DNA from 2 places in the Isoptericola sp. NPDC056573 genome. Region 1 is predicted to be linked to the other one. Evidence: riboswitches for the same ligand, from Rfam matches in the RefSeq annotation. Region 1 holds a riboswitch; the other holds the start of a gene.
The links. Region 1 has a riboswitch for FMN ahead of pnuC (nicotinamide riboside transporter PnuC). Riboswitches for the same ligand answer to the same signal wherever they lie in the genome.

Region 1 (3,387 bases):
CGATCGCGTTCGCGGCGTCCGTCGTCGCGGTGCACAACGCGATCCTGCGCCGCTGGCTGCGCAACCCCCACCTCGACCTGCGTCCCGAGCTGGAGGAGGCGTTCGCCGACCTCCGACGCGCCGCCGGCGCCCCGTTCCCGCACGGCGACGGCGAGCCGTCGGCCGACGCTCCGGCGGCCGACGCCGACACCGTCGACGGCCCGGGCGAGGCACGGACGGTCGCGACGGGCGGCGACGGGCGGCGCGTCGTGGTCACGGTGCTGGAGCCCGGGGCCGGGCCGGACGACGTCGCGCGCGCCGTCCGCGACGCGCTGGCCTGAGCCGCCCCGCGCACCTCTTGCCGGGGCCGCCCCGCACCGCTACCTTCCAGACACCCGGCACCCGGGGCGACGAGACCCTGGGGGCACCGATGGCGGCACGAGCACCACGGCACGTCACCGCGGCGGCCGGCGCCCTCCTCGCCACCCTCCTGGCGACGGCCCTCGGCGGCTGCTCGGGAACCCCACGGGTGAGCACCCCGGGGGGCGACGGCGACGGGATCCTCGCCGAGATCGGCGTCTCCGACGTCGCCGACGGCGAGGTCCACACGATCATGGTCGCGGAGGTCTGCCTGAGGGACAGCAGCGGCGGCACGGTGACCGCCGTCGTCCCGGACCCCGGCTCCGGCCTGGTGGTGCGGCGGTTCACGGTCGGGCAGCCGGCCGACCCGTCGAACGGCGTGGGTGGTGCGGAGGGCACGCTGGACGAGAACGGCCTCGGCGCGATCGCGCACGACGTCCTGGCCGTCTGCGACGAGGACCCTCCCGACCAGGTCCACGTCGAGGTGACCCGCACCTCCCCCGCCGCGTACTCGGCACAGCTCACCCTCGATTTCGTGGCGGACGGACGGCGGGGCGAGCTCACGAACCACGTCTCCCTCACCATGTGCGCCCCGGACGCCACGGAGCCGCGCTGCGCGTCCGGCGGCTGACGGCGACGGCGACGGCGACGGCGGGGAATGCCGCTGTGGCATCCTGAGTTGTGCAGGACGCCGCCGGGACCTCCGGTGGCGGAAAGACACGCACGTACGTGCTCCGGGGTCGGTGAAATTCCGAGCCGGCGGTGACAGCCCGCGACCCGGCCTCCACCCGCAGACGCGGGGAGAGGCCGGCTGACCTGGTGTGATTCCAGGGCCGACGGTCAAAGTCCGGATGGGAGGAAGCACGTGCGGCACGCGCCCGACAGGGTGGGTGCCGCCGGGCGTCGTGTCGTCGACGACGGCCCCACGGGGCCCGACGCGGCGAGCGCCGACCCTCACCCCCGGACGCCGCACCTCGGACCGGGAGAGTGAACGATGGACGTGATCGACACGTTCTTCAACGCCACGCTGACCATCGGTGACCAGCACATGTCGTGGCGCGAGATCGTCGGCAACGGCTTCGGCCTCGCCTCCGCGCTCGGCGGCATGCGGCGCAAGGTGTGGGCGTGGCCCGTCGGCATCGTCGGCAACCTCGTCCTGTTCACCGTCTTCATGGGCTCGTGGTTCGGCGACTCGAGCCGCGCGGACATGCTCGGCCAGGCCGGCCGGCAGGTGATGTTCCTCATCGTCTCGATCTACGGCTGGGTGCAGTGGCGGCGGACCGAGCGCGCCGCCCTGGACGTGCGCGCCGACGGCAGGATCCCCGCCGACGGGGGTGCCGCGGTGCACCCGCACTGGGCGTCCTGGCGGGAACGCATCGGGATCGTCGTCGTCATGGTGGGCGGCACCCTGCTGCTCACCCCCTTGTTCCGCGCCCTCGGCTCGTACGAGCCCGTGTGGTCGGACGCGTGGATCTTCATGGGCTCCCTCATCGCCACGTACGGCATGGCCAAGGGGTGGGTCGAGTTCTGGCTCGTCTGGGTGGCGGTCGACGTCGTGGGCGTACCCCTGCTCTGGTCGGCCGGGTACTACGCCACGGCGCTGATGTACGTGTTCTACGGCGTCTTCACCCTGACCGGGTTCTTCGTCTGGTGGCGCGTGCACCGGCGCGAGCAGGCCGAGACGGGGACGACGACGCCCGCCGTCGCACCCTGACGGCGCCGCCCGTCAGTCGTCGATGTCGAGCTCGGTGCCCGGCGCTGCGGCGCGGGCACCGAGACGCGCGTCGTCGAGGACGGTGGCCACCAGCTCCGCGGGCCCCGCCCAGCGCCCCCTCGGCGGTGTAGATCGGCAGCCCGAGGAACCACGCCCGGTGTTCGGGCCAGACGTGCGAGGGCAGCTCGACGAGGTCGAGGAGCGCGCTGACCGACCGGGGTACCCCCGTCCAGACGTGGTAACCCCGGTGGGGCAGCAGGAGCCGGTCGGCGGAGGGCCGCGCGACCAGCCGGGCGAGCAGGTCCGCCTCCGCCTCGCGCTTCGCCTCGGCGACCTCCTCGGCCGTGGGCTCCGGCCCGTCCGAGTCCCAGGCGAGCCCGACGGCGGTCCCCGACGACGCCACCCCGCCACCCCGGTCGTAGAGGGACGGCCACCCCTCCCAGAGCGTGCCGTGCAGCGGTGCCCCGCCGGTCCACGGGTCGAGCAGGTCGAGCAGCACGTCGAGGCGTTCCGGGACCGCGTCCAGGTCGACGTCGCCCTCGTCGTCCCGGGGCAGGGGCACCACGGCATACGCCGCGTACGCCTGCGGTACGGCGTGGCCGAGGCTCTGACCGAACTCCCCGAGCAGCGGCGAGATCCACTCCCCCGCGCTCGGGTCGTCATCCCAGCGGGCGTCCGCGCGGGCGAGGTCGTCGGTCACTCCTGGACCATAGGCCGTCCGTCCGCCAGGATCGGCGGGTGATCATCGCCGAGGACCTGCTGCTGCTCGCGTACGACGACGCGACCGGGCGCCCGACGCTCGAGCGGACCCAGCTCGACTACCGGCTCGCGGGGGCACTGCTCGTCGAGCTCGCCCTGATGGGCCGGGTCGACGTCACGTCGTCGGGGGGCGCGGACCTGGACGGTCGACGGGTGCCCGCCGGCCGGGTCGTCGCACGCGACGCGTCCCCGACGGGGCACCCCGCCCTCGACCACGCGCTGGCGCTCGTGCGGACCCTGCCACGCGCGCCGAAGAGCCTGATCGCACCGCTCGCCAAGGGGCTGCGCGAGCCGCTGCTGGCCGGCCTCGCGGCACGCGGGGTGCTGCGGCGCGAGGACGAGACGGTCCTCTGGATCTTCCCGACGACGTCGTGGCCCGCCGCCGACGCCTCCCACGAGACGCGGCTGCGCGCGACCTGCTGCGAGGTGCTGCTCGGCCTCCGCGACCCCGACGCCCGCACCGCGGCGCTCCTCGCGACGGCGAACGGCACGCCGCTCGTCCGCCGCCTCGTCGCGCCCGAGGACCGGCGGCGGGCGGAGGCACGCGCCAAGGAGCTCGCCGCGGGGAGCTGGGC
Region 2 (3,387 bases), on a different contig from region 1:
GGCTACCCGCAGGTGGGCGGCGGCGGTCTGCACGTGGCGCACGTGCTCTGGGGCGGTCTCGGCATGGCGCTCGCGGTGGTGGTGCTGCTCTCCTGGGTGGGGCCGGCGCCGCGGTCGCTCGGCGCGGTGCTGGGCGGCGTCGGCTTCGGGCTGTTCGTCGACGAGATCGGCAAGTTCGTCACCTCGGACAACGACTACTTCTACGAACCGACGGCGGCGCTCATCTACGCGGTCGTCGTCGTGCTCGTGCTGCTCGTGGAGGCCCTGCACGGGAGGCGGTCGCACCACCCGGCCGAGTACCTCGCGGTGGCGACCGACCGTGCCGTGGCCGGGGTGGCGGGCGGCTTCACCGACGCGGAGCGCGAGGAGGCGCGGGCGCTGGTGGAGCGGGGCCGCGGCGAGCCCGCCGCCGACGAGGTGGCCGCTCTCGTCGAGGCCGTGCCCGCGGACGCGGTCGCCGTGCCGGACCCCGTGCGGGCGCTGGTCGTCCGGGTGTCGGCGTGGTTCGCCGACGCGATGGAGCACCGCTGGGCGGCCGCGGTCGTGACGGTGGCGGTGCTCGGCACCAGCGCGGGGTCGGTCGTGGTGGCACTGCGGGTGCTGCTCGGCGGCGTCGCCGTCCCGACCTGGGTCGGCGTCGGCATCCTCGCGGCCGTCGCCGTGACGGTGGCGTGCGTCGTGCGGGCGCTCGTCGTCGGCCCGCGCGACCATCGCGCGGGCGCGGTGTGGGTGCGCCGGGGCGTCCTCGTCAGCCTGCTGGTCACCCAGCTCCTCGCGTTCCGCGCGGTGCAGTGGGTGGCCGTGGCGGGGCTGGCGGTCGACCTCGTCGTGCTCGTCGCCCTCGGGGTCGCCCTGGGGCGGGACGACGAGCGACGCTCCGTCCGGCCGCGGGCGCGCTGAGCGCCGTCGCGCGGACGCACGGGCCCGACGGAGCGACGGCCGGCCCGTGAGACGTCCGCCACTCGGGCTTGCCAGGTGGTCGCGGAGCGTGGCACGGTCGGCGGTGACGAGCGAAAAGCTCGCGTGCTCTGGGGTCGGTGAAATTCCGAGCCGGCGGTGAAAGTCCGCGACCCGGTCACAGCCTGTGACCGGTTGACCAGGTGGAACTCCTGGACCGACGGTCAAAGTCCGGATGGGAAGCGCACGCGACGGCTCCCCGTCCGGTCCGTCCCCCGGCCCTCGTGGCCGGCGCCGTCCGTCGTGACGACGTCCGGGACCGGAGGTGCGAGCACGTCCCGACCCCGCCTTCCTGCCCCGGGGTCCGCGACCGGACGACAGGGGCAGGACGGATGAGTGCCACGACGGCGGAGCGCGCCGCGATGCAGCGCGCGCTGGAGCTGGCCGCGCAGGTGCCGGCCCGAGGACCCAACCCGCGCGTCGGGTGCGTGCTCCTCGACGCCGACGGCGCGACGATCGCGGAGGGTCTCCACCGTGGCGCGGGCACGCCACACGCCGAGGTCGAGGCGCTGCGCCGCGCGACCGAGTCCCGCGGCCCGGGCGCCGCGCGCGGGGCCACCGCCGTCGTCACGCTCGAGCCCTGCAACCACCACGGGCGCACCGGGCCGTGCGTGGACGCGCTCCTGGAGGCGGGGGTCGCGCGGGTCGTGCACGCCCAGCACGACCCCAACCCGGCGGCGTCGGGGGGTGCCGCGCGCCTGCGTGCCGCGGGCGTGGAGGTGGTCGGCGGCGTCCTGGCCGACGAGGCCCGCGCCCTCAACGCCATCTGGACGCGCGCGCTCGAGCTCGGCCGTCCCGTCGTCACCTGGAAGGTCGCGAGCACGCTCGACGGACGGTCCGCGGCCGCCGACGGCACCTCGCGCTGGATCACCGGGCGGGCCGCGCGGCACGACGTGCACCGGCTGCGGGCCGGGGTCGACGCCGTCGTCGTCGGCACCGGCACCGCGCTCACCGACGACCCCGACCTCACCGTGCGGCACGTCCCGCTGACGGGGCAGCAGCCGGACCGGGTCGTCGTCGGGCTGAGGGACCTGCCCGCGTCGTCCCGGCTCGCGCGGGCCGCGGCCGCCGGGGAGGCGGTGATGCACCTGCGCACCCACGACCCGCACGAGGTGCTGGACCTGCTCTGGTACCGCGAGCACCGGCACGTGCTGCTCGAGGGCGGTCCCGCCCTCGCCGCCGCCTTCTGGCGCGCCGGTCTCGTCGACGACGTCGTCGCCTACGTCGCCCCCGTGCTGCTCGGCGTCGGCGCCTCCGCCGTCGCCGACCTCGGCATCGGGACCATCGCGGACGCCGCGCGCCTCGACCTCCTCGACGTCGCCGTCCTGCCCCGGGACCCGGACGACCCCACCGACATCCCCACCGTGCGGCTGGCCCTGCGGCCGCGGAAGGAGCACTGAGCCATGTTCACCGGAATCGTGGAGGAGCTCGGCGCCGTCGTGGCCGTGCGCGAGCACGCGGACGGCGCCCGTCTCACCGTCGCGGCCGAGAGGGTGCTCGACGGCGTCCGGCTCGGCGACTCGATCGCCGTCGACGGCTGCTGCCTGACCGTCGCGGAGACGGGGGAGCACGACGGTCGTGCCACCTGGACGGCCGACCTCATGGCGGAGACCCTGGCCCGCACGAGCCTCGGCGGGCGGCGTGCCGGCGACCCGGTCAACCTCGAGCGGGCGCTCGCGGCCGACGGGCGGTTCGGCGGGCACGTCGTGCAGGGGCACGTCGACGGCGTCGGCACGGTGCTCGCGCGCACGCCGGGCACGCAGTGGGAGGTCGTCGAGATCGCGCTGCCCCCGGAGCTGGCGCGGTACGTCGGGGCGCAGGGCTCGATCGCCGTCGACGGTGTGAGCCTCACCGTGGTGGACGCGCGGGACGACGCGTTCACCGTGAGCCTCATCCCCGAGACGCGGGCGCGCACGACGCTCGGCGCCCGCGCCGTGGGGGAGCAGGTCAACCTCGAGGTCGACGTGCTGAGCAAGTACGTCGAGCGGCACCTGGCGTCCGGCACCGCGCACGGCCTCGCGGCTGCGGCAGGAGCGGCGCGGTGAGCGCCGTCGGGCGGGTCGAGCGGGCGATCGCGGACGTCGCGGCCGGGCGCCCCGTCGTCGTCGCGGACGACGCCGACCGCGAGAACGAGGGCGACCTCATCCTGGCCGCGGACGCCGCGACGCCCGAGCTCATGGGGTTCCTGGTGCGGCACACCAGCGGCCTCGTGTGCGTGGGCGTGGCGGGCCACCAGCTGGACCGGCTCGGCCTGCCTCTCATGGTCGAGGCGAACCAGGACGCCTACCGCACGGCCTACACGGTGACGGTCGACGCCGCCACGGGCGTCTCGACCGGGATCTCCGGCGCCGACCGGGCCCGCACCGCGCGCCTGCTCGCCGACCCGGCGGCCGGGCCCGCGGACCTCACGAGGCCCGGGCACGTGCTGCC

Region 2: it holds a riboswitch for FMN, as region 1 does, so the genes downstream of both, ribD (bifunctional diaminohydroxyphosphoribosylaminopyrimidine deaminase/5-amino-6-(5-phosphoribosylamino)uracil reductase RibD) here and pnuC (nicotinamide riboside transporter PnuC) in region 1, are expected to answer to the same signal.

The regions. Positions count from the first base shown of each region.
Region 1 covers NZ_JBHTUY010000008.1:84,716-88,102, forward strand. Annotated here, with positions in the region: gene ACFQ8E_RS14910 (TetR family transcriptional regulator) at 1-320, shown strand, start outside; gene ACFQ8E_RS14915 (hypothetical protein) at 410-970, shown strand; FMN riboswitch at 1,065-1,208, shown strand; gene pnuC (nicotinamide riboside transporter PnuC) at 1,334-2,053, shown strand; gene ACFQ8E_RS14925 (hypothetical protein) at 1,965-2,753, opposite strand; gene ACFQ8E_RS14930 (GPP34 family phosphoprotein) at 2,792-3,387, shown strand, end outside.
Region 2 covers NZ_JBHTUY010000011.1:115,615-119,001, reverse strand. Annotated here, with positions in the region: gene ACFQ8E_RS18205 (hypothetical protein) at 1-900, shown strand, start outside; FMN riboswitch at 1,020-1,149, shown strand; gene ribD (bifunctional diaminohydroxyphosphoribosylaminopyrimidine deaminase/5-amino-6-(5-phosphoribosylamino)uracil reductase RibD) at 1,290-2,357, shown strand; gene ACFQ8E_RS18195 (riboflavin synthase) at 2,361-3,002, shown strand; gene ACFQ8E_RS18190 (bifunctional 3,4-dihydroxy-2-butanone-4-phosphate synthase/GTP cyclohydrolase II) at 2,999-3,387, shown strand, end outside.